2 regions of the Exiguobacterium sp. RIT341 genome follow, and region 2 is predicted to be linked to the other one. Evidence: predicted binding sites of a transcription regulator. Region 2 holds the regulator's gene; the other holds the start of a gene.
What was found. Region 2 encodes Rex, which represses fermentation and respiration genes when NADH is low (regulators of the CRP and FNR family bind a similar motif). Its sites were predicted from a motif close to TTGTGAAATATTTCACAA; they were not measured.

Region 1: BW42_RS14170 (formate/nitrite transporter family protein) is a predicted target of Rex. The motif match lies at 12,175-12,192, and genes of this name have one in related genera.

What each region holds. Positions count from the first base shown of each region.
Region 1 covers NZ_JFYW01000011.1:103,738-120,292, reverse strand. The annotation lists gene BW42_RS14240 (TlpA disulfide reductase family protein) at 1-500, opposite strand, end outside; gene BW42_RS14235 (NAD(P)H-binding protein) at 651-1,361, opposite strand; gene BW42_RS14230 (LCP family protein) at 1,518-2,723, opposite strand; gene nfsA (oxygen-insensitive NADPH nitroreductase) at 2,739-3,485, opposite strand; gene BW42_RS14220 (hypothetical protein) at 3,629-4,540, shown strand; gene BW42_RS14215 (hypothetical protein) at 4,640-4,903, opposite strand; gene BW42_RS14210 (GNAT family N-acetyltransferase) at 5,053-5,883, shown strand; gene BW42_RS14205 (hypothetical protein) at 5,872-6,807, opposite strand; gene BW42_RS14200 (hypothetical protein) at 6,921-7,280, opposite strand; gene BW42_RS14195 (GNAT family N-acetyltransferase) at 7,310-7,795, opposite strand; gene BW42_RS14190 (GNAT family N-acetyltransferase) at 7,810-8,325, opposite strand; gene murB (UDP-N-acetylmuramate dehydrogenase) at 8,571-9,485, shown strand; gene BW42_RS14180 (aminopeptidase) at 9,541-10,764, opposite strand; gene BW42_RS14175 (YkvA family protein) at 10,863-11,282, shown strand; gene BW42_RS14170 (formate/nitrite transporter family protein) at 11,318-12,154, opposite strand; gene BW42_RS14165 (hypothetical protein) at 12,338-12,940, opposite strand; gene BW42_RS14160 (YitT family protein) at 13,077-13,943, shown strand; gene BW42_RS14155 (hypothetical protein) at 14,145-14,783, shown strand; gene BW42_RS14150 (metalloregulator ArsR/SmtB family transcription factor) at 14,828-15,196, opposite strand; gene BW42_RS14145 (hypothetical protein) at 15,255-15,596, opposite strand; gene thiE (thiamine phosphate synthase) at 15,710-16,348, opposite strand; gene thiM (hydroxyethylthiazole kinase) at 16,338-16,555, opposite strand, start outside.
Region 2 covers NZ_JFYW01000008.1:383,119-399,673, reverse strand. The annotation lists gene tsaD (tRNA (adenosine(37)-N6)-threonylcarbamoyltransferase complex transferase subunit TsaD) at 1-664, shown strand, start outside; gene BW42_RS10935 (hypothetical protein) at 693-1,262, shown strand; gene BW42_RS10930 (haloacid dehalogenase type II) at 1,309-1,968, opposite strand; gene BW42_RS10925 (flavodoxin) at 2,038-2,493, opposite strand; gene BW42_RS10920 (helix-turn-helix domain-containing protein) at 2,600-2,920, opposite strand; gene BW42_RS10915 (DoxX family protein) at 3,104-3,502, shown strand; gene BW42_RS10910 (flavin reductase family protein) at 3,522-4,115, shown strand; gene BW42_RS10905 (hypothetical protein) at 4,261-4,683, opposite strand; gene BW42_RS10900 (ABC-F family ATP-binding cassette domain-containing protein) at 4,683-6,584, opposite strand; gene BW42_RS10895 (redox-sensing transcriptional repressor Rex) at 6,752-7,411, shown strand; gene BW42_RS10890 (twin-arginine translocase TatA/TatE family subunit) at 7,411-7,608, shown strand; gene tatC (twin-arginine translocase subunit TatC) at 7,616-8,395, shown strand; tRNA gene BW42_RS10880 (tRNA-Ala) at 8,500-8,575, shown strand; gene BW42_RS10875 (S8 family serine peptidase) at 8,800-12,546, shown strand; gene BW42_RS16445 (hypothetical protein) at 12,674-12,832, shown strand; gene BW42_RS10865 (hypothetical protein) at 12,953-13,405, shown strand; gene BW42_RS10860 (hypothetical protein) at 13,419-13,928, shown strand; gene BW42_RS10855 (hypothetical protein) at 13,895-14,362, shown strand; gene BW42_RS10850 (iron ABC transporter permease) at 14,416-15,420, opposite strand; gene BW42_RS10845 (iron ABC transporter permease) at 15,420-16,421, opposite strand; gene BW42_RS10840 (iron-hydroxamate ABC transporter substrate-binding protein) at 16,499-16,555, opposite strand, start outside.

The sequences.
Region 1 (16,555 bases), on a different contig from region 2:
TGTTCCGTCACAGGACCGACATGTTTTGCAAGAATCGTTCCTTTACGATCTAATACGTAGGTTGCGGGCATTGCTACGAGACGATAGGCGTCTTCTGAATTTCCTGTTCGATCATACAACACAGAATATTCAACAGGTGTCTGCTTCAGAAAATCGGCAACATCTGAAACACGCCGCTCCGATGTCGTGACGTTGATGCCATAAACAGGTATATTCGTATGTCGTGCAAAGGCATTTAGTTCTGGAATTTCTTGTTTGCAAGGTGGACACCACGTCGCCCAAAAATTAATAACAAAGACATCATGATTAATTTCGTCTAGATCGATTGTTTTTCCTTCTTGACGCAAGGATAGATTCGGGGCTTTCATCCCTACCTCTAGACCACCTTGTGATGCTTGTTTTTGTTGTTGTTCTACTTTCTTTTGCTTCGCATCGTATGTTTGATAACCTTGATAGGCAATGCCGATGATAGCGATCGCTAGGATCAGATAGATCAACATTTTTTTCACATCTAATCCCCTCCTTCTTCGTTAAGTGTAGCAGACTTCCTCTTTTCGACCGTCTTCTTTTATCAACAAAAAAGCGAACTCTTCTGTTTTGTAAACAGAAAAGAGTTCGCCTCATTTTATTTAGATACGCTCTTTAAATGATTAGTTAAAACGTGGTAATTGTTTTTTGACTTGACGGTTATCTTTGACGCTACCGACTGCCTCGGTTCCGCCTAAGGCCTCATTCAAGGATGTCTTCCCTTCCTTGACTTCTAGACGTCGGTTGAATACTGACCGATTATCAACGGAAGCAACGAGAATCGATGCGACATCTGTTTCCGAAATCGTTGCATCCTTTGTATCTTTCAAATCTTCATCTGCCTCAATCAAACCGCGCCCTTCACCAGTCGTGATGGCAACGGGACAAATGATCGTATACGTCAAACCGCTATGTTCAATCTGCTCTTCAGCCGCATTCTTAGCAGCATAGAACGGATAGACATCCTTTTTAAATTGCTCAGGTCGATCTGCACCGTACGCACTTAATAGTACGAAATGACGTACACGCGCTTTTTTAGCTGCATCGATCGTTTTTAAGGCAACTGTCCGATCCAGCAGTTCAATTTCCGTTGCTTCGCCGTCTACTCCTGCGGTCGCCGCACAAATGACTGCATCCTGTCCTGCGACTCCATGTTCAATGACTTTTTCGAGTTCTGTTTCAATATCGACGTAATGTGCCTTGACACCGAGTTTTTCGAATCGTTCCACCAGATGTTCGTGACGAACGATGACCGTGACCTGATGACCCTTGGCAAGCGATTTGACGACGCGCGCTCCAATCGTACCGGATGCACCTACAACTAGTACTTTCATATGGGGGGTCCCTCCTCGATAAGTTAGTCACCTTCGTGGAATGTCATGATGTCATGTCCAAAAATCGTTACTTTCGGAGATGACCTAACACGATCCACCAAAGGAGCAACGTACATCAATTTATACCCGCAATGACCGGAAGGAAACCCCTCCCCTTTAGTTCTTCAAGGTACCATAAAACGTCGTATCGAGACGATCACGTAGTTCTTGCAGTGCCTTCTCATTCGGTAAGTCATAGAAAATACCATTCAATCGCTGACTGACGGCTTCAATTTCATAGTGTTTCCGTTCTGACATCAAGGCGATCGATAAACCTGCTGTTGCCATCTCACGAACACTTAAATCGAGGTTCATCTCTTCTTTCATATACGTGTGCGCTGCCGGAATTTTCGACCATCCAGTTGGCTTCAACAAGTGCGTCGCGACGCCTTGGATGACTTCCGACTGACGATTGGCGCGTGCCCCGTCATTGTCCGTTTTACGGTGTCTCGAATAGGCAAGTGCCATTGCACCATCCATATGGTATTCCTTTCCTTTCTGGAATGAATACTGATTTGCTTTCCCACTCGCATCCTGCTCGGAGAACGTTCCTGTCGATACAAGATCGATTCCGCCGATTTGATCAACTAATCCGATGAAACTATCGAAGGAGATGACGATCTTTCCATCGATGTCTTCATCGAGTAGACCAGAAACGGCATCTTGTGTACATTCTTCTCCACCGAAGGCAAAAGCATGTGTGATTTTATCTTTCTTTCCATTCTCACAGGAAATCGGTGTATACGTGTCCCGAGGAATCGATGTCAACTGAATCGTTCGAGAAAGTGGAATGAATTGCATAACCGACAGGGAGTCTGAACGTGACCCGCGTAACGATTCTCCAGGTCGTGCGTCACTACCGATCAACAAAAACGTGAAGGGTTGTGAGGCAAAAAGAACGAATGCGATGAGCAACAGCAAAAACAATCCAAGAAGCTTTCGTTTAAAACGACGTTTTTTCTTGATTTTTTTAGGATAGGCTTCTTTTGAAGATACGTCAGGTTTTTTTTGCACGGATTGCTCTGATCGCCCAGTCTTTCTCGAACGTCTCGAGCGTTCTTGATTAGAAAACAATCGCGAGCCTGCGCTCCCGATCATCTGTACGACCTGTTTCAGTACGCTGTTTTTAGAACGACGCGATGTACTTTTTGGGTCCCGTCGTTGCTCTTCAACATATCGATGGTACGTTTCTGTTCCCTGCTGTCCCTTAAGTGGTTCATGAGCAATCGACTCTTCCGACGAAAATGCCTCTTCTTTTGCTTGCTCTTCTAGTTCTAAGCGTCGTCGCTCCAAGCGGGAGCGCTGTGGTTGATGTTCTGCCATTCAGATACCTCCGTATCAATCTTTTGCGATTTGTTTCTCTTTCAAGAATTCGCGGAGATACGTCCGTTTCGGTTCGTGCATCGAGGCAGCCATCTGTTTGACCCACCCTTCTGTCCGTTGACCACCGGTCCGTTCTCCGTAATACGATGACGTCGACTCTTCGTATTGTGCCAGTAAGTCACGCATCGTATCGTCATCAGTATACGTATTCCGGTGGAAGACCGCATCCATCGGAAGGCGGGGTTTTTTACCAGGTTGCTGATCCGGAAGACCAACTGCGACTCCGAATAATGGTACGACGTGATCAGGAAGTTGTAAGAGCTCGCTGACACGACGGGCATCATTACGCAGTGAACCGATATAGACTGTTCCATATCCGAGCGACTCGGCAGCTACGACTAAATTTTGAGCAGCGAGCCCCGCATCAACAGCCCCCACAACAAGTGCTTCTGTCGTCTCGATCGTCCGACTTACATCCCCCCCTGCTAGTTCTGCTGCTAACATGTGTTTGTGGTAATCCATACAAAATACAAAGAAATAACTATTTTCTGCCACGTATTGTTGACCACTTGCAACGTCGACTAGTTGTCGTTTCAATTCTTCATCTTCGACACCGATAATCGCATAGGCTTGCTGATAAGAAGATGTCGATGCAGCCTGCGCTGCTTTAACAAGTGTCTCGATTGTCTTTTCGTCTAATTGATGTTGTTTAAATTTCCGGACTGACCGGTGGTTGAGTAAATGTTGAATGGTTTCATTCATGAGTAATTGTCCCCTTCTGTAATAGTCTTCTTATTTAAGATAGTCGTCTCTGACTAAAAAGCGCAAATGAAGAGGTTCGGTTTATGAAAAAAGCGGGAAATGAATAGTGTTGTACTGTGCTTTTTTGGCGAAGGAGGTCGATCATGAGAATACGGAAACTACGTCTTTTATTGGAACAGTATGGCGATACGACCCTTCGCGATATCATCGTCGAAATCTATCGTCAACTTCCGAGACAAGTCATCGAAGAGAAAGAGTTTGACGCCATGTTGACACAGTTCGTGAAGTATAAGGATTTGCAAAAAGAACAGGAACAACCGACCGTCGAACAAACCATCGCACAGACAGATCGGTTCATCCAATTGGCATACGACTTACAGTACCTTGAGCCAAACCCAATCGTACCGCTTCGCGAACAAAAGAATTGGTATATTACCGCAAAACGTTTGCTGAAGCATTTACGCCATTATGCACATCGCAAAAATGGAACCCAGATTGCCTTTGAGGAGTTTTTCTTTCTTCTTTCGTCAGCTGCCGGAGAAGAACCTTTATTTTTAAGTAACGATCCTTTTCGACTATTAAAAGTCTCACAAGTCGATTTTTTTCAAGAATTAGTCGGTTATTATAAAAATGATAGTCATGGCATCGAGTGGATGGAACGCGCGCTCTATACTGCCTTGAAAGTTCCAATGGACGTTGATACCGAACGCAGTGATCTTTTACTTGCCGTACTTGCCCACTGTGAGACAGCAGAACACCAAGAAGCCTATATCAATTGCTTGAACGTGCATGCAAAAAAACTACAGTCACATGTCCGAATCGATGCAGATGCTTTATCCACTTATCAAGAAATTCGCTTTGCAGAGTTGCATGCCCTGATTTCACTACGAGCCTTAGAACGAGCGGAGACAATGCTGTTCACAGAATATATTCCTTACTTTTCGCATCGTTCGACTCCTTTTCGTTATTATCTCGACCTCCTCGAGCGCGCTGGACTAGAACAAGAGCATGATCGTATAGAGCGCGTCGGACGTAAAAAACGTATTCATTTTTAAGGATCCTTCTCTTCCTAACCACTCATACTATACAAAAAAGCAAGTGACGGACAGCGTCACTTGCTTTTTTGTATTCTCGTGGCTCAGAGCAGATTCATCTCAATCAGAAGCATTAACGATTCCAAGTCCAACCGTTGCCAGTAAAGCAATACAGGCAAATAAAAATGCCATATCGTTTGGTGAATCGAATCCTTCATAAATTGGTTCTTTTCGATCAACGATGATATGGTCTTCCGTTCCATAATTACCATACGTCGTCGAACTACTCACGCCCGGTTCATCGTAATCACGTGCTTCTACTGTCAATGTATCCGCACTGATTAGAAATCCTGATAACCCAATGATGATCCAAAAATACTTCATGATATTTTTGCCTCGATTCTTTCTTATCTTCAGGAATCCATCTACTTTTTATTTGAAACAAAAGATATAAATACCTTTTATTTCCTGTAAAATAAAAGTGAGATGCAACCATCTTCACTTTCTTAAAGGAGGAATTTAATTTGCCTATCGTGTATTACGGTCAATTGTCTCATGTTCAAAGACGACACGTCCATCAACTTCTACATTCTCATCAACAGCCGTATGATGTTTCATTTTTTCAGCCTCTTGAAGAGTGTCAATGGATTTACGTCGAGTCTGGTCAGATCCAGGCGACACTTGGCTATCATGTCGTACATGATGTCGTTCGTTTAACGAACGGAGCTTTTCATGATATTCAAGCCTTCCGTCGTCTCGCCATTTCATTACACACACATGCCCTTCGGCAAGGGTGTCGACAAATTCACGTACAAGTTTCTCCACCACATGACCTTTCTGTAACCTCGATTTGGAAAGAGCTTGGCTACAGTTTATATGCCGAACAATTTCGTTTGATCGGATTATCAGACGGACAACCTGCCACATTGCGTTTGAAAGCTGTTCATGAACGCAATCAAGATACGTATCTGGCTCTTCGTAACGATGCCCTCAAAGGATCCACCCACTTCTTCCCTCACAGTGTTGCTGATTTAGAAAAGTTAATCAGACGAAAAGCTGTTCCTTATTTAGTCTATGATAAGCAATTGATCGTTGGTACACTCTTATTTCAAAAACTCGGTCCGAACATTCGTCTTCTTGAAATCACCTGTCTACCTGGGCTGAGACGTCAAGGCTACGGAAGTCGCATACTCCATACGTTTCAGGAAAAACTACGACGTTCGAACATTCAAACGTTTGAAGTCTTTTTTCTTTCAACACAGCAAGACGTATTACGACTATATCGTCCCACGATGTTTTGCGATATCCAGTTAACCTCTTATTGGCATACATTTAGTACAGATCATCCCCCGTTAATCGTTTAACCGATCGACGACCTCTCTGTATTCAGGTAACACATACTCCGCATCCATTTTTCTAAAATCAACGTGCCCCACGTCACGAAGCACCAGACCCATCCCGAATAACTGTTCGATATAGACGTCTCCCATTGTCATAGCAAGTCCAGGGTGATGGTTATGGAAAGCAAGCAAGGCATCCTTACAGATTTCAGATGCAACAGGCTCTTGCATCACACGTTTTAATAAAGATGGAAAGAGCGTCGTTTGCCGTCCAATCAACGCATAGAATGGAAAGTAATGTTTCGCATAAACGAACGTCGGAAGATAGGCATTTGCCTCAATTGTTTTGAACAACAACGGTGAAGTCGGGCGCTGTAATCGTTCTGCTAGCCCAACGGTCGCTTTGCATTCGCTCAGCTGATCCAGCACTCGAATCGTCAATTCTTCTTCGATATCAAGTAATAAGACGAGATCAAGCAGATTTAATTCATGCGTCTCCATGAATTGATCACTGCGTTGAAGATGCATTGTGTAGGTAACATCCAATTTTGTAGCGACAAGTGTCCATAGCTCTGGATGACGCGCCGCATAAAGACCTACAGGAAAGTGAAGCGGCTGCCGGACGATGGAGCGATGACCCTCAAGTGTGTAGACTTGATTGACGTCAAGACCGTGCGCTAATAGCATCTCGAGTAACTGCTGACGATTTTGACACGCGACAAGCGTTTGGAACAGACGATCGATTTCGCTGAACGGTTGTTTCATCTCCAGTGCTAGTTCTAAATGAGCAGGTGAATCCTGCTCTAGCGATCGTTTAATGAATTGTAAGGCACGTTGTTCCGCATCGTTCAGTTGAGCAACGTGCGTCCGAAACATCTCAACGTCAAGTTCCCGAAAGGCTTGCAACGCCGGAGCAATTGATTGATTTTTCGTAAAGGGTTTCCACATAATTCCCTCGACCTCCTCATTCCAGTATCTCTTCGTAGTGTACGCAATATCCGATCGTCTTAAAAGCAAAAAATGGAGGATCTTCCGTTGTTTCCGGAAGATCCTCCATTTTTTTATTTTTCCCCGACTTTTAGATGAGCATTTCGAAAGACGTCATCGTGCTTCCCTGTCTTTTCAACACTTGTTCCGACAGATCCATAATATTCGATTTCATCCTTTGGTTGGATGAATTCGTATGTGATGGCAGGCTCGCCACGAAGGCGGACGTGTATGATTTGCCGATGCTGTAAAGAAAAGGAGGCATGCACTTCAAGAAAGGAGGAAGCCGATAAATCATGTTGTCGCTCTAAAATCGTCATCAATTCTTGCTCAGAATCACGGTAATTCCCTTGCAATTGAGCATACGAAATACCGACTCCTAAAGAGAGGATACCGATTAAACTAAGCGCGCAAATGACCAGCACTTTCTTCATGACTGATCCACCTCCGAGAAAAGTTCATTCTACTTATTCATCGGTTTATCCTTCGACGACGTGAAGTCTTTTTTAGAATCCTTTGCGTAAAACTGCATATCTACATGTGGAATATCATCCTCTAAATAAGGTTCGGATACAGTTTCGAAACCAAATGACCCGTAAAACCCTTCTAAGTGCGCTTGCGCTTGTAAGTAGATCGTAGCTTTTTCCTGCAAATAATCCATCGCTTTCTCCATCATTTGTTTTGCCAATCCAACTGATCGGTGAGTACGATGAACGGCAACCCGGCCAATCGCTAATCCTTTTGTCGGATGGTTGTATATCCGAAGACATCCAACGATTTGACCGCTTTCGTTACGTACGATCAGGTGTGTGGCTTGTTGATCTTGATCATCTAGTTCCGGATATGCACACTCCTGCTCAACGACGAAAATATCCATTCGTAATTTCAACAATGCATATAACGTATCGGGTGTCATGTGATGAAAAGACTCAAATGCGAATGCGTACATAAAAACTCTCCTCTTTAGTTACGACAAAGTCGTGATAATTGTCCAGCATAGATTGTGACCGGAATGTCTTTAAAAATCGTATCTTTTTCCCAGTTCAGACCGTTTGCGCGAGCGACATTTTGAGAAGAACGATTATCGGGATGAATGATCGAGATGATTCGATCATGCCCTCGATTAAACGCTTCCATCATTAGACGTTTCGCTGCTTCACGACCATAACCGACTTTCCAGTGCTTCGGTTCGAGCCAATAACCGACTTCTAATTCTTCTTTTCCATCCACTTCCTGCATCAATAATCCAGCGAAACCGATTGGTTCATTCGTTTCTTTTTTGAATAACAGCAAAAAACCAGTTTGTCGTTCATCCGAGTATCGTTCCAATTGTCGATCGAACCATTCTCGTGCCTCATCTTCACTCAGAGCAACGCCACCATTGATATAGCGCATGACTTGCTCATTTTGAACAAGTGACTTGTAAAAGCTGAAATCCGCTTCTTCGAATGGTCGCATCCATAATCGTTCACTTTCCATCCTCATCGCCTCCTTCTATATGTTTCTTTTCCCGAGTTCTTTTCCCTTCATTCCTCTTCCCTATTATTCTACCTGTGCGATGTTTTTCATTACTAATCGATGACATTCACTCTCTAGTGCTTGCAATTCCCGGCATAAGTCGGTATTTTGGGAACAGTATGTTGAACAACGACTGCACAATTAATGTTAAAATATATTTTGAGCGCATAAGCGCTGGATAGGAATTTATGAAAAGGACTGAGACCATGATGACTGAACAAGTAATGACAGGGCTATATGAAGGCATTTCAAAAGAATCTGTACTGATCAATGAACCTTTAAAATATCATACGTATACAAAAATGGGAGGAATCGCTGATCTCTTCATCATCCCAACGTCTTATGAAGAAACGGCTTTTGTCGTAAGATATGCTTACGAACGAGGCATCCCTTTGACATTGCTCGGGAACGGATCGAATCTCGTCGTACGTGATGGCGGTATTCGCGGTATCGTTCTTTCGTTTGAAAAGTTAACCGACATTTCGGTCGAAGGACATGAACTCGTCGCTCAAAGTGGCGCAGCAATCATCGAGGCGTCTCGTGTTGCGTATGCGCATCAACTGAGTGGTCTTGAATTCGCTTGCGGGATTCCGGGAACGATTGGTGGCGCGTTGATCATGAATGCGGGCGCCTACGGTGGAGAAGTCAAAGATTGCCTTCATAGCGCCACTGTTTTGACACGACAAGGGGATCTGTTGAACATTTCGCATGATGAACTCGAACTGGGATACCGGACGAGTTGTTTCTCAAAGAAAGAATACATCATTCTCGAAGGACGATTTGCTTTGACGGAGGGTGATCCAGCATTGATCAAGGAAGTCATGGATGATCTAACGCATAAACGAGAAACAAAGCAGCCTCTCGAATATCCTTCTTGTGGTAGTGTCTTCAAACGTCCAGAAGGCTATTTTGCGGGTAAATTGATTCAAGATAGTGAACTCCAAGGAACACGCATCGGTGGTGCTGAAGTATCAAAGAAACACGCCGGTTTTATCGTCAACGTCGAAAACGCATCAGCATCTGACTACATTGCACTCATTCGCCATGTACAAGAAACCGTCCAAGAAAAATTCGGTATTTTACTTGAGACAGAAGTAAAAATCATTGGGGAAGAAGTATGATAATAATCTAATCAGAAAAGGTGAGCCCAGTATTCGGACTCACCTTTTTATTCGTTTAGATCGACCAGTTTCCGTCACGCATGACTGATTCACGCGTCCCGTCTGCAAGTTCTCCCTCAATTGATAGATCCGCGGATCCAATCATGAAGTCGACATGCGTCATCGAGTCGTTCGCACCTTGTGCTTCTAGTTCTTCCGCTGAAAGACTGGGACCATTTTCAAGACACGTCGAGTACGCACGACCAATCGCTAAGTGGCACGAAGCATTCTCATCAAACAACGTATTGTAGAATAAAATACCTGAATCAGAAATCGGAGAACGATGTGGTACGAGCGCGACTTCTCCGAGATACCGGGCACCTTCATCGAGTGAAATTAAATCATCCAATGCTTCTTGCCCCTGTTTCGCTTCCGCTTTGACGATTTTTCCGTCCTCGAACCAAAGAGTAAATTCATCAATCAAGTTACCACTGTAGCTGAGTGGTTTCGTACTCGAGACATGACCGTTAACACCTGTCTTCTTCGGTAATGTGAACACTTCTTCAGTCGGCAGATTCGCGATAAAATCAACACCATCTGCATTCGGACCACCGCCACCTAACCAAACGTGACGTTCTGGTAATTCAATTGATAACTCTGTTCCTGGCGCTGTATAATGCAATGTTTTGTATTTCTTCTCTGTCAGGAATTTCGCTTTTGAACGCAGATTATGATCATGATCCGCCCATGCAGCAACCGGATCCGCTTGATCAGCACGTGTTGCCTTCAAAATAGCTGCCCACAGTTCCTCAATCGGTTCCTCTGCATCAGGGAATACTTTCTTCGCCCAGCTTTCAGAAGGTGCTGCTACGACACACCAGCTGACATTGTCACTCATGACGAACTTTCGCCAATTGGCGAGAGCAATACCAGCTGCTTTATTCGCACGCGCGATTCGACTTGAATCAACACCATTTAATAAATCTGGATCTTCGCTGACGACCGATAAGAATGCTGTTTTTTCTTCTGCAAGCTGATCGTAACGTGCTTTTAACCAATCCGGGAATGTATCAAACGAGTCTTCTGGTGCATCAAAATAACGGATTTTCGTCATCTCATCATCTGACCATTGTACATATACTTGCGTAGCACCTACTTCATATGCTACACGTGTGATTTCGCGAACAAGTGGTAAGTTCTCGATTCCCGCTCGCACCTCAAGTTGTTGTCCTGGCTGTAGATTGATCCCGGTACGCACTGCTAAAGACGCGTACTGTTGTAATTCTGCTTGTGTCGGCATTATGTAATCCCCTTTCTTGTATCTTTATTTTCACGAAATAGTTGCAATTTTGCAAGAAATAAGGCGAAACTAGAAAGAGAAGAGAAGGAGGCATCATCATGGAATTCACACCCGGAGATTTTAAATCAGCTTATACGTATTTTCACCGACAGGCACTCGATCTCGTCGGTGATGAAAAAGCACAACAAGAATTGTTGATTCGAGCAGAAATCGGACTCGCACATCTGACACAAGATATCGCGTCTACGGAAAGTTCTGATATCGAACGCGAGGCAGAACTCGTCCTTTATTTCCAATTAAAACAACTACTCGAAATGCTTCGTGCCCTCTATCAGAAAAAATTCGAGATGCATGCGGAGCAAGAACAATTATTGCTAACGGCAGTTCTGTACTTTACGTCTCCTGTTGACGCCTTACCGGACGATAACGTCCTCGGACTCTTTGATGACGCACAAATCGTCGAGACGATTTACGAAGAACTCGCCGCAGATGTTGATCGCTTTCAACATATGGAATGAATGAAAAAGCAGCTGTCGCGACAGCTGCTTTTTCATTATGCATTTTGTTTAGAAGCGATATGAACCGGTGCCGTAGATTGACGTGATTCATCTATTTCTAGTTTTTCTTTATTCAACCACGTATAAATCATTCCCATGAAGACTGCTCCACCGATGATATTCCCAGCTAAAGCCGGTAAAAGATTGTGCATGGCTCCTGCAAACGTAATCGTATCCGGATGTGGCACGATTAATGCGATAGAGAACAATGCCATATTTGCGATGACATGATCAAATCCTGATGCGAAGAAGACTGCGACAAGTACCATCATCATCATGATTTGCGCTAACTCATTCTTCATGTTCTTCGGAATGAAAATTGCTAAACAGACCATCCAGTTACAGAAGATTGCCCGAGTAAAGATTTCCCACGTCGAATGATGAATTTTTGTTTCCGATACAGCAAACAACCAATTGTTCATTCCAAGTTCCTGTAAGATACCTGTTTGAGAGAAGAGTAGTGCGAATGCTAATCCTCCAAGACCATTTCCGATCAGACAAATCAACCAGACTTTCATCGTATCCATCTTCGTTGTATAGCCGCGCATCGTTGCCGTCGTGAAATACATCGTATTCCCTGTAAACAGTTCTGCACCGCCATAAACGATCAAGACGAGTGCCACTCCGAACGTCAATCCACCGACAAGTGTCGCGACAGGTGATTCTGCCATATACAGCCCATTAATTGCTTTTAAGGTAAAAATGATTGCAAATCCAATGAATATCCCCGCTAACATGGCACGAACTAAGTATTCGAGAGGACGCAGTTGTAGCATACGTGTCGACTTGATTGCTTTATTCCGTAATCCTTCTAATGCTTCTACCTCGTTCATTGTAGAAACCTCTCTTTCTTTTGTTCAACACTTCACAATGTTTATTCATTTATTATGATACTTCCATCTTAAGAGATGTTCAAGTCTTGAATCGACCTGTTTTATCGTTTTCATAAAAGAACGAGATGTAAACGATATCATTGTGTCGAGATTGTGAAAAATGCCTTTTCTTGCTTTATACAATTAATTAGTTTGAATCGAAAATCCTGATGCGAAACGCTCGAAAAAGGTTTGTCGTCTGGAGGCATCAAGCACATATCCATCGATGACGACACGATTAAAACGTCCAGACGATGACGTAGCGCGTTCGATGTCAGATGGTGTATAGATGTCGAACGCGCTACGATCTATCTTAAAATCAGCTTTCGAATAGGGATCGGTATAGTGAATTTCAAGATTGGTCAAGTCAGGAATCGTCGAAAATAAAACGAGCGTATGATGCATAAGTACTTTTGATAAGCGAGCGTTCAAGAAATCCTGATTCATTTGTAATGTACCAGTATCGGTCCCGATCCAAGCACGCCGTTCTTTGCCTGTGACGTCATAAGCGAGCCGTAACGACTCTCCTTCGACATCTACCTGTTTTAATTCTGATGAAAACGGGAGTTGTTCAGCTAATTGGCGAACAGCTACCGTATTCATCATGGAAGCACCGACTTGTCTCGCTACGAGATCACCATCATGCCAAATAGATCGTTGGTTTTCTTCGTCTGGTTGTTGAAAAAGACGAATCCCCACCAATACGCCTAAACAAATACAGCCTATAATCAAGAATGTTTTCTTCATTTTCATCACCTTCCTAAAAAAACTTACCCTTTTTCATCTTTTTTCATAAGAAGGGTTGAAATTTTATGCATATGGGCGTACTCTTGCAGGCAGATACTCACAGAAGGAGGAGCATGAGGTCACTCATCATAATGCCATGACTACAACACACCCACAGAAAAAGAGAGTTGAAAAAATCAGTTTTTTAATCATAGGTACGTTGCTGTATTCCCTGTACATCAGCTTACTACTATCTCCAAATGATATCGGATCAGGTGGTATCATGGGGATCACGCTTGTCATTCAAGAGCTTTTCCACACTCCAATCGGATTAACCCAATTGCTCTTAAACATTCCCCTTTTCCTTTTAGGTTTCCGTTTCTTACGAAAGCGATTCATGTTCTTATCTGGCATCATTGTCGTTGCCTCTTCTTTTTTAATCGACTGGATTCCGACTCAGATCGTTCCCGAGTCGTTGAATGATCCGCTTGTTGCCTCCATCTTTGCCGGTCTAGTCTCTGGTCTTGCAATGGCATTGATTTTCTTTGGTGGCGCATCGACTGGTGGACTCGATATTCTTGGAAAGTTTTTCTTTGCTCGTTTTCATAATTGGCCACTTCCTCGCATATTTCTGATGCAAGATCTTGTCATCTATATCTTGGTATGGTGGGTCTTCGATTTGAAACACGTTATGTATGCTCTTATCATGAGCTTCGTTCGCGCCAAAGCTCTTCAAACGGTTTACAGTTTTTATTCCGCTTCTAAGCAATGTATCATTATTTGCGAAAAGGCGGATGAAATAAATGAAGTCATCACAAAAGAACTTGGTCGTGGTGTGACGATCCTTGATGCACGGGGAGGATACTCCAACCGAACGAAGAAAATGGTCTATGTCGTCGTTCAAAATAATGAAATCGTCCGTTTGCAAGAAATCGTTTCTTCTGTCGAACCTAACGCGTTCGTTACGTTCTCAGAAATCCATACTGTTTTTGGGAATTATAAGGAACATTCGTATTCGTTTTAAACTCAAGCGCAGCCTAGCTGTGCTTTTTCTATTTCGTTTACTTTAAAACAGCTTCTCGTATTGCACCAGCTTTCCTGCTTTTTTATTAGGAATACTGATTTTTTTACTTTCTTCTCCCTATTCAAAAAATGGACAGGCTTCACTTTTTTTGCGATAGTAGTTAAGCTTATGACATGTCTATTTATTTAAAGGAATGATTGCATGCACTCACTTTGGCGTCAGCGTATTCTGCTGATCCTTTTGATCAGTTTATTCGCTTCTATCCCAATCATTTACGCACTATCCGGTTATCGGACGATTGCAACGATAACAGAGCAAATGAAGGATCATGACATACCGTTAATCAATCAAGTGGACCAGTTGGTTGAACATAACCGAGATCGTGCCAATGCGGTGCGTGGTCTTTTATTGTATGAAGATAGTCGTTATCTCGAACAGTATTACTTTTCTACTTCTAAAATTCATGATTTACGAAACAGTCTAAATCAATCGTCGACCACGCCAGGAGCAATCAAGGATTTACTACGTCGCAATAATGTCTGGGAGTCCGAGATTGAACGAGTATTCGTCGTCTATGAGCGTCAGAGTCCAACGGCAGCAAAGCGCCTTGCCAAACAAACGACGCAAACGACACAAACGATTCTCGAGGACTTATCTCGTGTGAAAGATGATTTGTATAAGACACTTCAAGCAAAATTACAACAATCAGATACTTTAGTCGCTACATATAAATGGATGTGTCTCAGTCTCTCTATTCTGTCCTTTTTATTAATTAGTGCGACGATCTTTTTTTCCCACCGGTTCGCACCTAACAAGTCAGACGAATCGTCCTTAGAGTAAACGAAAAGCGCAGCCAAAGCTGCGCTTTTCGTTTACTCTAAAAATTATTCAGATACTGCTTTTCCCTCTTGTACATGCTCCATCGCCATATGAACAAGCGACGACACATGATGGTCATCTAAAGAATAATACACGACTTTTCCATCTTTACGAAACTTGACGAGCCCTTGTTTCAACAGGGAGCGAAGATGATGAGATGCTGTCGCAATCGAGCAGTCGACAGAAGCAGAGACGTCACAAACGCACAATTCCTCTTCGATCGTCAACGCATAAACGATTCGTAGTCGTGTCGCATCTGAAAGGATCTTAAATAATTTTCCGATTTCAAGCGTCGGAATCGTATCAACGACTTGTCCAATCTCAGACGCACGCTGTTCATCAATAGCAATCGTTTCACAACGGGGAATGTCCATGTCCGTCACCTCGTTTCTATTTCTATATTGCACCATGAGAAACAGGACATTTGCAAGTTCAGCGCATCCGCCTACGAATGAGCCAAAATACAAACCATCCCCCTACGTAATCACCGATATCCCAAACGATTCGATTTTGATCGACCGCACGTACACCGATATCGATGATCTTCGTACTCTCCAATCGATTCCTATAACGCTTACGTAATCGAGAAGGAATCGGGAGACGAAGCAGTATTCGATAATAGATGTCTAAGTGGGTGTGTCCCCAAATTTCTGTAGCGATCGAACTTGTCTTGATATACAACGGACGTTTGTAGCGTCTTTCATACTTTTCCTTCAGCAAGAGAGCCATTTCATAAGATACACGATTAGGACGCGGAAATAAAATTTTCCCCAAATGGTAGATCCCCCGATTATCCACGCGAATGATTTGTGGTTCCAATCGATACCGGATCCAATAGCCCCGAAAACGGATCGTCTGCCATTTCAATACAATCACCTCTGAACGGATTATACCCTGTTCTGAAGAGATTGATGCCATTCCCATACAGCATCTGTCATATGTTGTGCAGCACGTCGTCGATCTTCTTTAGCAAAAATTTCCGAGATGACCGCATATCCTTCTAATGGGATAGGAAGAGAAGCAACATTCGTTGCCGTAATTCCACCAATGCCGATTAAAGGTAAGCGCACGGCTTCGCGAATCGCTTGAAGCATCGTGTGTGACATCGAGTCGGCGTCTGCTTTCGATGACGTCGCAAATAGAGAACCTACACCTAAATAAGATGCTCCATCTCGTTCTGCTTCAATCGCTTGCGCGACGGTTGCTACCGATACGCCGATCACAGTGTTCGGTAAGAGACGTCGCGCTGCGGTTAGAGGAATATCTTCTTGTCCGATATGCAAACCAGCTCCGACAAGTAACGCAATATCAATTCGGTCATTGATAATCAAAGGAACATCATGACGATCCGTCAATCTCTTTAACCGGACTGCCTGTTCGAAGAATTCCTTTCCCTGCGCTGTTTTTTCCCGTAATTGTATAATCGTTGCACCACCTAAAATCGCTTCTTCAACGACCGTTTCGATTGCGACTCCCGGATGATATCGACGATCTGTCACCGCATAAATGGAATAATCAATTGACATGTTCTACCACCTCCATCAAATCTTGCTCCGTCATCAGACTGATTGCATTGAACAACTCTCGTTTGAAATTACCTAGACCTTTTTCTGATGCTGCCTGTTCTCCTGCTTTTCCCATGATAAATGTTCCGTGGACTGCTGCCTCAAACGCAGAATATCCTGCACCAAGAAAACTCGCAATCAAAGAAGCTGTCATACACCCCGTACCTG
Region 2 (16,555 bases):
CGCAGGTCATATCTACGCGAATCGTCTCGTACAAGAGCTTGAATTCCCGCTCGTCTGTTTGATTGCATCAGGTGGGCATACGGAACTGATTTACATGCCAGAAGACGGTGTATATGAAGTCATCGGTGAAACACGAGATGATGCAGCAGGGGAAGCCTATGATAAAGTCGCTCGAACATTGAAGTTACCGTATCCAGGTGGTCCACGAATCGATCAGTTGGCACAAACCGGTCAGGATACGTTCCATTTTCCACGCGTCTGGCTCGAGAAGGACTCGTATGACTTTAGCTTCAGCGGTTTAAAGTCAGCGGTCATCAATGCCGTGCATAACGCTGAGCAACGGGGAGAAGTGATCATCCCGGAGGATTTAGCTGCGAGTTTCCAAGCGAGCGTCGTCGAAGTCCTCGTGACGAAGGCGATCCGTGCCGTGAAGGATAAAGGGGGACGCCAACTGCTGCTTGCTGGTGGTGTCGCCGCCAACAAAGGATTACGTAACGGTCTCGAAGCAGCGTGTGCGAAGGAAGGAATCGATCTCGTCATTCCGCCGATGCACTTGTGTGGAGACAATGCGGCGATGATCGGAGCGGCTGCGATTCATCCATATCGCGCGTTACGCTATTCGACACTTGCCATGAATGCAGAACCTGGGCTAGATTTAAAGTAAGGAATCCGAACAACTTGGGGGAAATGGAATGAAAAAAGTCATCATCGCATTGTTAGCGGTACTGGTCATCGTCGCGATCGGACTTCAGGTCCGAGAAATCGTCAACGCATACCAAGTCGCCTATAAGGAAGAACTCGTACCCGATAAGAAAGCGGTCGAGACGAACACGAAACAACGTCCACTTTACGAAATCGGACGAGCAGAAGGGGAAAAAACCCGGATTCAAAAGTTGTACGCTTTTGATCAGACAATCAATGGGAAGCTCAGTAACGTCGTCATCGTCGATCGGAAGTACGGTTTAACGAACAAGGCGAGTGATGATTATTTCATGATTGCTCCCGGAACACCAGTGACGAATCAAGAGAAGAAGTCATTCGAACCGATGATTCAAAAGATGGATGCGGAACAAGTCCAAGCAGAAGTGATCTCGAAGCACGAGGTGACAGCTGTTGAAAACAATAAAAAACGGACTGTGACGTTATTTAAGGTCTTTTATAAAGATACGGATCAAAACGAATACCTCTTCTTCATCGAAAAAGAGGGCGGGCTGAAACTCGATCTATTCAAGAAGGGCTACTCACGTCTTTCCAATTACTAATCCATTAAAACAGCGGATTCCTAAAAAGGAGTCCGCTGTTGTTCGTTCATTGCCATTCAGTGATACCGGTCAAGTCATCATAGATGCGATCCGGATCAAGATTTAATTCTTCGACCGGAAGTCCGTTTCGATTGATCCATGCCGTTTTGAAGCCGAAACTCTTTGCCCCGGTGATGTCCCAACCGTTCGAGGACATGAAGAGGATCTCCTCGCGTTTTAAACCGAGTGTGTTCAACGCATGCATATAAGAAGCAGGTGCTGGTTTATAGTGTTTGATGTCATCAACACTGACGAGATGTTCGAACCGATCGGCTAAACCTGACTGTTCGATCAACGGATCGAGCATATCATGGGAACCATTCGAGAAGACGACCAAACGCTTATGCGCCATCGTCTCGAGAACAGAGCTAACTTCTGGGTACACATCAAGTGTCAGGTACGTCTCCATTAAAGTCGTGATTTGTTCCTCGGTCACATGGAGCTTCAGTTCGAGTAACGTATAACGGAGGGCATCTTGTGTCACTTGGCTGAACGGCACATATTGTCCGTTCAATTGTCGCAAGAAGGAGTACTCCAGTTGTTTCTCTCGCCAGCGTTTACTGATCGCTTCTCCGTGTCCCGGATACAGCTCCTCTGCTTGCTCTTTGACGGAATGGACATCGAATAATGTACCGTAGACGTCAAAGACGAGTGCTTGAATCGTCATAAAAACATTCATCTCACTTTCATAGAGTCTGTTTTAAGAATTCCCTTACATGACGGATTCAAACGATACTTATGAATGCACCTGCTGCAAAAAGCGATGAAACGTCTGTGCGAACGCGCGACAAGCGGCTTGTTTCTCCGGTGTGTTCGGATCAAACTCAATCTTCAAGCCATCCGTGACGATGGTCGCCCCAGCTTCTTTTAATGCGTCTTCAATCAAATCAACGGCTGCGCAGTACTTCGGATAATCAAGATCACCCGAGCCAAAAGCAGCAGCCGGCATCCCGTCTAAAAATTGTTCCCGTAGCTCCTCGACGAAATCTTCTGCTTCATACGGTAAATCACCGTCTCCCCATGTATATGAGCCGAGTAATAGACCATCAAAACGTGATAGATCCTCCCCGACGAATTGATCCAGTTCTGTGATCGTCACGTTGACATCGTGTTGCTCGAGCTCACGTTGAATGATCGAGACGATATCTTCTGTATTACCGGACATACTGACGAATCCAATTGCAATCTGCATGCATGTTCCTCCTTTCGCTGTACTTCCTTACTTTAATTGATAATGATTATCAATGTCAAAAGATCATATAAAAAAACACCTTCCGAAGAAGATGCTTTTTCATACATTAGTCTTGTAGTTCGGCCCATTCCTCAATGGAACGAATGACCGGTTCGAGTTGACGCCCTTTGTCGGTCAAACTGTATTGAATCTTAATCGGACGATCGGGAATGACAGTCCGGATGACGATGCCTTCCGCTTCGAGCTCCTTCATACGTTCCGTGAGCATACGACCTGATAATTCGGGGATGGCATCTTGAATCTCATTGAAACGACATGTCTTCGTCAACAAGTGACGTAAAATCAGACCTGTCCATTTCTTACCTAAGATTTCAAAGGCATGTTCGACTTTGGGACAAAGAGCCGGTTGGATTGCGACTTCTTCCATCAGCACTCATCCTTTCTATAGTTGTAGTATACCCGCTTCTGCTAAAAAAATCGAATCATTTTACTTAATGTAAAAAAAAGAACTAAAACAAATCTATTTACTTTTAGTAAGTGATAAGATATAGTCTGTTTATCGAGTTACTTAAAGTAACTTAAAAACATTAGGTAAAAGGAGAAGAGAGAAATGATGGATACAGGACTTTTAATCATTCGTTTAATCATCGGTTTAACATTTGCTGCACACGGTACACAAAAATTATTTGGTTGGTTTGGTGGACACGGCATCGCTGGAACAGGCGGTTGGTTCGAATCAATTGGCATGAAGCCAGGAAAAGCACTCGCGATTACAGCGGGTCTTGCTGAATTAATCGGTGGATTATTGTTTGCAGGCGGGGTATTCCTCTGGATCGCTGCAATCCTCATCATCGGTTCGATGCTTGTCGCGATCGTTAAAGTACACGGTGCGAATGGTTACTGGGTGACGCAGAACGGGTACGAATACAACATGGCATTGATCGTTATCGCCCTTGGAGTGGCGATGATTGGTGCTGGAGACTATTCACTCGCTGCACTCATCGGGTGAGGAAAAAGGTGGGTCATTCATGAAGTTCGAGGCATCAACGCTTAGCGCAAAAGACAATTATAAATTACTGATCGGAAGCATCATTCCGCGTCCGATTGCCTTCGTGACGACACTAGGGGAAGACGGGACGGTCAACGCCGCCCCCTTTTCCTTCTTTACGGTCGCATCAAGTAGTCCGCCACAACTGGTGATTGCCGTACAACGGACGGATCAGGGGCAAAAGGATACGGCACGTAATATCCTAGCAAAACAAAGCTATGTCATCCATATCGTCAGCGAAGAAATCGTCGACGCAGTCAATGAGACGGCTGCGCCACTCGCTTACGGTGAAAGTGAACTCGAACGGACGGATTTAACGCTCGTCGATAGCGATGCAATCGACGTGCCCGGAATCGCGGAAGCGAAAATCCGGTTCGAGATGCGCTTGACGCAGCATGTCGAGCTAGAAGGTGCCGATCTGTTGATCGGGGAAGTACTGCGCTATCACGTCGCGGATGAACTCGTAGAGTCGTTCCGGATCGATGCGGCAGGATTGAAGGCTGTCGCTCGTTTAGCGGGAAATGATTATGCGACGATCGGGAAGACGTTTACGATTGCTCGACCGACAAAATGATAGAAGTGTGAATGCTTGATTCACTGTACGATCCATGTTGACGACGAACGTTTCGATTCAAATAAAAAGGAGTGGAGAGACCGGTCTAGCTACCGGAATCTCCACTCCTTTTTTCATATCGCGCATCTAGTTCATCGATCGGACTTCAAGGTTGTGAATCGATTTCGTTCGAAGAACCTTCGAGACCGTGACGTTTACTATACTGATAACCATCGAGCAAATAAAAAATGATTGCCAGCGCCCAAACCCCGACACAACTGATCAAAAAGGCGGTCAATGGAGTGACGCTACCATAATAGGATATGATCAATGGATCATTGAGTTCGACGAACAGTTGTGTCGTTAGAAGCGTACAGCATAGTCCAGAGAGTAGACTGACGAGAAGACCGCTCCATGTCTGGATGACAAGTCCGATCATGCAAGAAATCAGAAGGAACAAAGGAAGCGCAGCATTAAAGGCATCCGGGCGGATGAAGGCGGACACGTAATCCGCATACATCGGAACGAAATAAAGAATACCGGATAACAGTCCTTGAATCAGGTTGATGAAAAAGCTTTTCGTTCGCATCAGTGTTGGTTCTCCCATCGTTCCATCAATTCGAGTAGATCGACATCGATCTGGTCCCGTTCCGCAGATAACGCTGTCGCTTTTGGAATATCATTAAAGACTTCCGGTTCGCAAAGCAACTGTTCGATTTCCGCTGAACGCTGTTCGAGCCGTTCAATATCTTGTTCGAGTTGTTCGATTTGCTGACGGCGTTTTTTTTCTTCTTTCTGTGCTTCTTTGTCGATCGTCTTCGATGCCGTGACTTTTGCCGCTTTTGCCTCTTCGGCTTCAAGGCGAGCGATTTCTTCTTGTTCGGCCTTCTTCTCTGTGTAGTACGAATAATCGCCGAGGTATTCTGTCACACCAGCTTCACTCATCTCGATGACGCGTGTCGCGATCCGATCGATGAAGTAGCGGTCATGGGAGACGAAGAGTAGCGTACCTTCATAGTCGACGAGAGCGTTCTCAAGGACCATCTTCGAATCAAGATCCAAGTGGTTCGTTGGCTCGTCAAGGATGAGGACGTTAGTCTTCCGGAGTTTCAGTTTTGCGAGCGCGAGACGTCCGCGTTCGCCACCAGACAATTCATGAACGATTTTGAAGACATCGTCGCCGCTGAACAGGAATTGTCCGAGCACAGAACGGACTTCTTGTTCGCGCATCAGTGGCCATTCGTTCCAAATCTCATCGATGACACGGTTCCGGTCATTGAGTTCCGCTTGCTCTTGATCGTAATACCCGATCGAGACGCCGGTGCCGAAACGGAAATCACCGAAGAGAGGACGTAAACGACCGACGAGGACTTTTAAGAGCGTCGACTTCCCGATTCCGTTCGGTCCGACGAGTGCCAGTGATTCACCGCGTTGCAAGCGGAACGTGATGTCTTTTGAGACAGCTTCTTCGTAACCGATTGCCAATTGATTGACTTGAAGAACGTCATTCCCGCTCTGTTTTTCGATTGGGAAGGACAGGACCGTACTGCGTTCATCTCCATCTGGTCGATCGAGCCGGTCGACCTTCTCGAGCCGTTTTCGAACGCTTTGAGCACGCTTTGTCGTCGTCGCCCGAGCGATGTTTCGTTGAATGAAGTCCTGCATCTTTGCGATTTCTTCTTGCTGCTGTTCGAACTGTTTCATTTCTTGATCGTACAATGCCGCTTTTTGCTCGAGGTACTTCGTATAGTTCCCCGTGAACTTACGACAGACATTACGAGAGAGCTCATAGACGACATTGACGACTTGATCGAGGAAGTACCGATCGTGCGAGACGATCAGAACGGCACCACGATAACCACCGAGGTAACTTTCAAGCCAAGCAAGCGTATCGATATCCAGGTGGTTTGTCGGCTCATCGAGAATGAGAAGCTCTGGTGCTTGCAGGAGCATCTTCGCTAAGGCGAGCCGTGTCCGTTGACCTCCGGACAATGTCTGGATCCGGCGTGAGTAATCGTCTGGATAAAAGCGCATGCCGTGCAGGACGGAGCGAATATTCGCCTCAAACTGATAACCACCTGCTTCAGAGAAGTCATGTTGCGCTTGATCGTACGTCTTCAGAAGTCGATCGTAAGCGACCGGGTCGTTCAAGATGTGCTCCATGCCCATCTCGATTTCCATCCGGCGCAGTGTCCGTTCTTGTTCTTGCAGATGTTCAAAGACGGTCAGCATCTCGTTCCAGATCGTCTCATTCGATTCGAGACCACTGTCTTGCGCGAGATAGCCGATTTTGACATCTTTACCTTTCATGATATCGCCCGAGTCATGACTGAGTTCACCAGCGATGATTTTGAGCAAGGTTGATTTACCGGCACCATTGCGACCGACGAGCGCAATCCGGTCGCGCTCTTGTACTTCCAATTTGATATTTTCTAAAATCGGCTCGACGCCGAATGATTTCGAGAGTTGGTTGACTTGTAAGAGTATCATTTCCATCCATCCTTCCACCCTTTAGTCTATCACGAACAAAAGCGCGAGGTCCTGCGGAATATATTATTTGTGACTCTATGTGAAGTGGTTTACAATCAAGGAGAGTAGAAAGCTTTTTGCAAAGATTTGGGTGCCACGATGGATGTGGCCGAAGGGGGAACTGCAGGATGAATGGACCAGACACAAAAATTCCACAAGCGACAGCAAAACGGTTGCCGCTATATTATCGTTTCATCCAAAGTTTATACAATTCAGGTAAGCTCCGCGTCTCTTCTGCTGAGTTAAGCGAGGCGGTGAAGGTTGATTCAGCAACGATTCGTCGCGACTTTTCCTACTTTGGGGCACTAGGGAAGAAGGGGTATGGATATAACGTTCAACATCTCTTAACGTTTTTCCGGAAAACCTTGAATCAAGATGAGGTGACGAATGTCGCCTTGATCGGGGTCGGTCATCTCGGAACAGCGTTTGCAAATTATAACTTTTTAAAGAATAATAGTACTCGGATAGTCGTTGCGTTTGATGCGGACGAAGAGAAGGTCGGAACAACGACGCATGACGTTCCAATCTATCATGTTTCGGACATGAAAGAACAAATCGAAGCGAATCAGGTCGATGTCGCCATCTTGACGGTTCCATCCCAGTTCGCACAGTCAGTAGCGGATGAGTTAGTCGAGTATGGTGTGACAGGCATTCTGAACTTCACGCCTGCACGGTTGAACGTGCCAGCGAGCGTTCGGGTTCATCACATCGATTTATCGATCGAGTTGCAGTCGTTAGTTTATTTCATGAAGCATTATTCGCAATCAGCTGAAGGAGTGAAATCATAATGGAAAACCTTATCCCGCTCACGTTAGGTATCGGACCTGCGAGTATCGGATTAATTGCTGTCGTCGCGTTGATCATCTTTGGACCGAAGAAGTTACCGGAATTCGGTCGTGCTGCCGGTCAAACATTGAAAGAGTTCAAGAATGCCACGAACGGCATCATGGACGACGATAAAAAGGACGAACCGAAAGAGAAGTGATTGAATCATGACGGTTGATCAAGAACAAAGCATGACGTCGCACCTAGACGAACTGCGTAAGCGGATTGTCTGGTCGCTCCTCATCGTCGTCGTCCTGTTCGCTGTCGCATTTCCGCTCGTCCGACCGCTCGTCCGTTTTCTGCAAGCGGACTTAAAAGAGCTCGGTATCGGATTAAATGCCTTCAACGTCGCCGATCCTTTAATGTTGTATTTGAATCTTGCGTTCATCATCGCGCTGATTTTAGCGTCACCGTTCTGGATGTATCAACTGTGGGCATTCGTCCGACCAGGGCTTTATGAAAAGGAACAAAAAGCAACACTGACATATATTCCAGTCATCTTCTTTCTATTTTTGGCTGGTGTAGCCTTCTCGTATTTCTGGTTGCTTCCTTTCTTGCTCGAAGTCTCAACGGATCTCGGGAAAGAATTGGGGATCGAGCAAGTCATCGGGGTCGAAAACTACTTCAGTTTCTTGATCCGGTTGACGATGCCGTTTGGTCTTCTCTTCCAATTGCCGGTCGTGACGATGTTCCTGACACGTCTTGGTCTTGTGACGCCATATTTCATGCGAAAGAATCGGAAATATGCGTATTTCGCGCTGTTCGTCGTTGCGGCATTGATCGCACCGCCGGACGTGACGTCACACTTGATGATCTCAGTGCCGTTGTTCGTTCTCTATGAAATCAGTATCTTGATTTCTGCGCGGACTTATAAAAAGGTCTTGATCCTCGAGCAACAGGCAGAGCTTGAACGACAGGCGGATTTGATGCGTGAATTGAATAAATGAATCGTGAATTCCTTCCAGCAATTTCGGGAGGAATTCTTTTTTATGAAAGCGTTATGTTTATATTGATAAAGCAGTTAGCGGTGCGTATACTAAAGATAATTCATGGGGGCTTAGCTCAGCTGGGAGAGCGTTTGGCTGGCAGCCAAAAGGTCGTCGGTTCGATCCCGATAGTCTCCACCAAGTTCATACGTTCAACTCCTCGAGTGCTCGAGGAGTTTTTTTTTATGTTCCCAGTTAAATTCCTTCCAAATATAAAATGTCACCAAAAAGAAATAAATTTAAAAAATAGACAAATATAAATTGTTTATTTCCATTAACTTCATTAAACTAAAAATACAGAATTTTCTTTAAACTGTTTTATTAGTATTACTACTATGGTTTTACAGAAAAGGGGAAACGAACGCATGAAGAAGAAGATTGCACTTATGGCAGCCGTCTTAATGACGTCTTCCAATCTAGTCAGTGCGCAAGGTGCACTGTCCTCGCAAGATAAAGCGACGGGTCAAAAACCGCAGGCGCTCTCACTGAAGAAATCGGGGCAAGAAAAGAACTACAAACAATCGGATAAAGTTCGAGTCGTCATCGAGATGGAACAAAAACCGGCGATTCAAATCGCCCAAGCTCAAAACAAGCGGTATAGCACATTGAGTAATGCCGAAAAGGAATCGATCAAGGATCGACTCGTCAGCGTCCAAAAATCAGTCAAGTCAGCTATCGCTAAAAAGGCGATTCCTGTTACATATAAAGAAAGCTTCACAACCGTCATCAATGGATTCAGTGGTGAAGTGAAGTTCGGTGACATCGAAGATATCAAACAACTCGACGGAGTCAAAAGTGTACATATCGCGCACGAATATGCGCGCCCAACCGTCGATAAAGGTGCCAAGCCAGACATGCTGTACAGCAAGGACATGGTCAATGCGAAGGAAACGTGGCAGGACTATGGCTTTAAAGGGGAAGGAACCGTCGTCGCGGTCATCGATACGGGGATTGATCCATCGCACAAGGACATGGTCTTGAGTCCAGAGACAAAGGTGGATTTAACCTCTTCGAAGGTCGAGAGTACGAAAGAAACAAAAGGCTTAAAAGGAAAGTACTTCACGGAAAAAGTACCGTACGGCTATAACTATGCCGATCACGACAGCGAAATCCGTGACTTAGGTGCGGGGGCATCGATGCACGGGATGCACGTCGCAGGTACGGTCGGAGCAAACGGGGATGAAGCGAACGGCGGCATTAAAGGGGTCGCTCCAGAAACACAGCTCCTTGCGATGAAGGTCTTCGGTAACGATCCAGGGATGCCATCGACATTTAGTGATATCTACATCAAAGCAATCGATGATGCCATCGCACTTGGAGCGGACGTCATCAACATGAGTCTCGGTTCGACGGCATCGTTCGTCAACGCAGATGATCCGGAGCAACGCGCGATCGTCAACGCGATGAACAACGGTATCTTGTGTGCGATCTCTGCTGGTAACTCGGCGTTTGCAGGTCATGGTGCGGGTAATCCATATACAGCAAACCCGGATATCGGTGTCGTTGGTGCACCAGGATTGACGAGCCAGGCGCTCCAAGTCGCGTCACTCGAAAATACGAAATTGACGCTTGAAGGCATGGCGCTGACGATCGACGGTCAGGATGTCGGTTATTTGGCATACCAAAAACAAGATTCGCCGAATCCGATTGCCGTCTTCGATAAAGAGAAGAAGGATGTCGTGTATGTCGGTGACGGTCAAGCTTCGAACTATGAAGGTAAAGACGTCAAAGGGAAAGTCGTCTTCGTCGTGCGAACAGGTGATTTTAACTACAGCATGATTCAAGCAGAAGCTGAGAAGCAAGGCGCAGCAGGTGTCATCGTCCGTGGTAAAGTCGATCACGGGGATTACGTCAGCATGGCGCTCAACAATCCGACGATTCCACTCGTGACGCTTAGCATCGCGGACGGGAATGATCTCGAAGCAAAAGCAAAAGAAGGCAAGGCAATCGCAGTGACATTTGACGGAAAAGCGGTCTCAACCGATAACCCGGTCGCAGGACAAATGTCTGACTTCACGTCATGGGGTGTCACGCCAAGCCTTGACTTCAAGCCGGAAATCACGGCACCAGGTGGGAAAATCTATTCGACGCTTAATGATAACGAGTATGGCGTCATGAGCGGTACATCGATGGCAGCACCACACGTCGCTGGAGGAACAGCACTCGTCATGCAACGGATTGCGAAGGACTTCAAAGTCACTGGTGCAACACGCGTTAAACTCGCCAAAAACATCTTGATGAATACATCGCGTCCGCAACTCGATCAAGGAAAATACAACGCACAATTGAAAACAGGCAACTTCTACTCCCCACGTCGTGAGGGAGCTGGACTGATGGATCTTCGTGCTGCGATGAAGACACCAGTCGTCATCACAGAGACAAAGTCAGGTGAAGGCAAGGCATCCTTGAAGGAAGTCGGCGAGAAGTTCACATTCACGCTTGATTTAAAAAACTACAGCAATGAAAAAGTGACGTATAAGCTAGCGGGAACGGTTCAATCAGATCTCGGTGCAAAAGGATCGAACTTCCTTGAAGCAAATGGAATCTTCAAAAAAGGAACGATCGGTACGGTAGATGCCAACACAGGCACATACCCGATCTCATTTGCAGTCGGCTCGAAGAAAGCGAGTTCAGTCTCGATTAATCCGAAGAGCTCAACGAAAGTCAGCGTGTCAGTCGATTTGAAGAACACAACTGACTGGGCGAACGAGCTTCCGCTTGAACAAGTCTTTAAAAACGGCTACTTCGTCGAAGGATTCGTCCGTCTGATCGATACGAAGAGCAAAAATCCAGAACTGACAGTTCCTTATGTTGGGTTCAAAGGAAAATGGGATCAAGCTCCGATTTTAGATGCACCATTGTACGATAAAAACAACACGTTCTATGGATTGACAGGTCTAGCGACTGAAGTGAAGGATGATTTCGAATTCCTTGGTACGAATGCCGCTGGAAAAGTTGTCGCGAACAAAGTCTCGTTCTCACCGAACAACGACGGTAGCGCAGATGAAGCTTTCCCGATCATCTCATTCCTTCGCAATGCGAAAAAAGTCGAGTATTCGATTCTTGACCGGAATAAAACAACACTTCAGAAGCTTGATATGCAAACGGACGTCGTCAAGAACTACTACGACAGCGGTTCAGAGGACGGCTACACACCAGTCACAAGCGCTGCTTGGGACGGAACGATCAACGGGAAACCGGTCAAAGATGGTCTTTACTACTACAAAGTCAAATCGGTGATCGATTATCCGAACGCAAAATGGCAGACGAATCTCTTCCCAGTCTATGTCGATACGAAAAAACCAGCAGCTACTGTGAAATGGGATGCTGCGAAATCAACACTTTCATGGACAGCAGGCGACCAAGGAACAGGAGTTGCGTCATACGATATCCTCGTCAATGGCAAGAGTGTCTTAAAGCAACCACTTGCCGCAACAGAAAAAGCGTACACGTTGACGGATCTGCCGGAGCGCGCGAAGATTGCCTTCGTCGTCAAAGACTATGCTGGAAACAGTGTGAAAAAAGACGTCAACACGACAGGCGTTGATAAAGCCGTACCAAATGTTCAAATCGATACACCGGTCGCTCTTGGTCTTGCAACATCAAAAGTCATCAACATCGCGGGTCATGTCTCTGATGAGTCAGGTATCAAATCGTTCAAGATCAACGGAAAAACTGTTAAACTGCGTTTCGATGCAGCCCAACAAAACTATGCGTTCAGCCATGACGTGACGTACACGACAGATGGCGTCAAGTCATTCAAGGTCGAAGCATACGATGGAAAAGGAAATCGTGTGGCGTTCAACCGTCAAGTCATCATCGACACAGAATTACCAACGATTCGCGTCACAGCACCAAAAACCGTCTCAAGTAAAACAAAAACAGCTGAGATGAAGATCGTACTTCGCGATAACTACAGCGAATTACGCTTCGACTTCAATGGTAGCGCGGAATACCGCCGGACGTTCAAAGAACCGTACGTCATGAAAGCCTTCAAAAAGACGATCACGAAAAAAGTGACGCTCAAAAAAGGAAAAAACACGTACAACTTGAAACTGAAGGATCTGGGTGGACACGTCGTTACGAAAACAGTCGTCATCACGAAAAAATAAGTTAACAATGAACAAGCCAGGCGGAAATCCGTCTGGCTTTTCGTTGTGTGTCGAAGCGCCTTGAAGGGTTTATGAGACGAGTGGAGGGGGAAATTTAAGAGCAGAAACAATTAGAGGGGGAACGACCATGAATCCGTTTACGACATTAATCGCCTTCATCGTAGGGTGTCTCGTTTTATATCTCGGTATCCGTGACAAAAATGGCTGGCTGATCGGTGTCGCGTTGATACCGCTCGCGATCGTTGCTTATAGTGTCATCTATCTGATCATCCAGGTCAGTGCATAGTCTCTAATGAAAGATGTCTTGTCCGAAGCGACAGGACATCTTTTTTTTGAAAAATCGCACTACAGGTGAAACCGATACAGTAAAATGTAAGTATATGACAGTATAGAGAGGTGGGAGATCATGGAACACGTACATACACAAACGGAAGCATTAGCGACGTTATACGAAGAGATGCACCAAAAGACAAAGACCGGCATATGGGTCATGCTTGCAGCATTTTTAGCACTCAGTAACACACTGGAGAAGCCGGTTTATGCGATGATCGTCCCATTATTGTATTTTGGCTATGACATGCTCGTACAACGCAAGCGGTTCGCGCTTGTCGCGAAATATTCATCAGAGGCATCAGCAAGACGTCTCTATCAGGTGCATGTCTTGATCGGCATCTTACAATACGGAGCGCTTGCCGCCCTGATTGTCTGGGCAGCTGATCGCCCGAACATGTCTTTCTTAATCGGTCTGATCATCGTCGTCATTCCGTTTTACTGGATCTGCCGAAAAACGCTAGAGTTCGTCTCACGAAAGATCGATCCAACGTATGTGACGGAAAAAGAAATTCATCAAGCTTGCTAAAGGAGACGATGTCATGCAAACGGATCGAGAAGAACGTCTACAAAAACTTGCCCTCGCGTACCGGGACGTCGAATGGCTCGGTACACGCTGGTATTGGAACATGTTTCTGTTCATAACAGTCGGTATCTTGATTGAATGGAAGGATCTCCCGATGCTGATTTTGGCGATTCCAGCCATTTTTCTCGCCTCCGATTTTCGTTATCAACTAAAAAAACGAGAAATTTTAGAAGACTATCTCTCAAACGCACAAGTTCGCCGGCAATTTCTACTCCGTATCGGTAGTCATGTTCTGTTGTACGCCGTCTTGACGGTCGTCATCATTCAGACGATCGATAGACCATTCTGGCAGATGTTTGTTGCGATATTTGCGATCTTAACACCGCTCTACTTCATCAGCGAATGGATCATCCGACGTGACGGAAAGCGTGATCCAGATTATATCAGTGACGTTGAAGTTGCCCGCTTCGTCAGACAGAAAGGAACATCGCAATGGAACACCTATTCGAGCGACAAGCACGTCTGAACCTATTGGTACGTCCTGTGCGTTCCGTCGCCTATTTCTTTTTGGTCCCTGGATTGATTTTTGCGTTACCTGCTTGGTTTATGCCGACAATTACATCCGTCTTTCTTCAGATCATGCTCTTTTGTCTTTGCGCGACAGCAGTCTCTCGAGAAATTGTCCGTCTACGGCTCATGAAGTCATATTTAACACCAACTATGTATCAACAAACCGTTCAAAAGGTCGCTCGTCTGACAATCATCGGGTATGTCGTTGCATGGCTGATCGCCGTCGTCATGCTGTCGATTCCAAGTGCTCCTGGTTATTTATTCGTCGTCTTCCTCTTTTGGATTGGTGGGTTTAGTCTTGGTGTCACTCGAATGAATCGGTTAGCCAAACAAATCGATCCAGCCTACGTCTCGATGGGGGAAATCGAACGTGCGTGGTGGAAACGATAAAGCAAAAAATCCGCATCAATCAGCGAAAGACGCTGTTTGATGCGGATTTTTGATTATTTCTTCAACAAGAGATAGATAAAATAAGGTGCTCCGATCAAGGCGACGACGATTCCAGCTGGCACGCCGTCCGGTCCCGCAATGTTGCGTCCGATCGTATCAGCGAACGCAAGCAACCATCCGCCGAGCAAGAGGGCAATCGGCAAGAAGAACTGATGCCGTGGTCCAACGAGCGCGCGGGCGATATGTGGCGCCATCAGACCGATGAAGGAAATCCCACCGGTGACAGAGACGGCAGCAGCGGCAAGTGCGACGGCTGTCAACAAGAGTTGGATCCGTTCTTTTTCAAGCGCGACGCCGACACCGATTGCGACCGGTTCATTCAAGGCAAGGAGATTGAGTTTATTCGCCTTATAGAACGTCAGCGGAATCAAGACGAGTAACCACGGTAACAGTGAGTAGACGAAGATCCAGTCCGTCCCCCAGATGTTACCAGCGAGCCACTTAGCGATGAAGTCGACCTTTTCACGACGCGTCGACGAAATCAGAATGACCATGATTCCGGAAAGCGCCATCGAGAAGCCAACACCAGTCAAAATCAAGCGAATCGGTTGCAGTCCTTGCACACGATCGTATGAGAATAGATAAATCGCCATCGCGGTCACGAGTGCACCGAGAAAGGCAGCGATCGGTAACAGATAAATGAATGATCCGACATCGACCGGGAAGTACAGGAAAAACAAGGCGACGGCGACACCAGCTCCGGTATTGATGCCGATGATACCAGGATCAGCGAGTTCATTGCGCGTGATCCCTTGGAGGATCGAACCGGATAAAGCGAGTGCCATTCCTGCCATGACGGTGATGAGCAGTCGTGGTAAGCGGAGCGAATAGAGGACGAACTCCTCTTTGAACGAGCCGTTTCCAAGTAACGTCGGCAACAAACGATCATAGGATAGGGAAGCAGGTCCGAGACCGATGCTGACGACGAGTGTTGCGATCAATAGTGCCAGTAACGTCCAAAACGTCAGTTGCTGGCGACGACGTAAACGAGATTCCATCATGAGAAAGCACGCCCTCCTTTCCGAACGATCAAGAGGAAGAATGGTAGTCCGAGCATTGAGACGATCGCGATGACCGGAGTCTCGTAGGGAGCATACAATGTCCGACCGATCGTATCGGCAAGTAACATGAACGTCGCACCAAAGATCGCGGTCATTGGCAGGATGAACCGATAGTCCGTCCCGACGATCGCGCGGACGATATGTGGAATCATCAGCCCGATGAACGCCATGTTACCGACGAGTGCAACAGCAGCACCTGCAAGCAGAATGACGACAACATAAAGTACTGCTTTGATCCGCTGGATGTTCTGCCCGAGTCCGAGCGCGACTTCTTCCGATAGACTGAGAATCGTCAATTGTCGGGAGAAGATGAAGGCAATCACAATCCCGATCGCGATGACCGGAGTGATGACTTGCAGTTGTCCCCATGTCGACCCGACGAGTCCACCGGACGTCCATTGTGAGACATCTTGAGCGATCTTGAAGTAGATGCCGATGCCTTCCGCAATCGCATACAGAAAGGCTGAGATTGCAGAACCGGCAAGGACGATCCGGAGTGGCGAAAAACCACCTTTTTTCGAAGCACCGATTCCAAAGACAAGTGCTGCCCCAAGTGCTGCTCCGAAGAAACAAGCAATCATGATACCGAAGTACTCAATTTTCGGGAACAGGACGATGACGAGTGCAAGTGCTGCGTTCGCACCCGCCGTCAGACCGAGCAGACCAGGATCGGCGAGGGGATTGCGTGTCATCGCCTGCATGATGGCACCAGAGACACCGAGTGCCGCTCCGACGAGGATTGCTGCTAATTCCCGTGGCAGGCGGATTTCCTGGACAATTTTTGCTTTTTCATTCAACGGTCCGAACGTCAAGGCGTTCCAGACTTCGCGGATCGTCGTATCGGCAGCGCCGAACGTCATCGCGATCCAGAACATCCCGAAAAAGAGGACAAGACCGAGTGTGATTTTTATGCCGAACGGAATTCGACCAGCTGACATGAATGTCGCCTCCATTTCTGATTCAGGGAGTGAGCCGCAAAAAAGGAAGGGATCCCGCAGGTTCCCTCCCTTATTTATTATGCACCAAGGAAACTTTTCTTGAAGAACTCGAGTTGACGTTCGAGTGTGAGAGG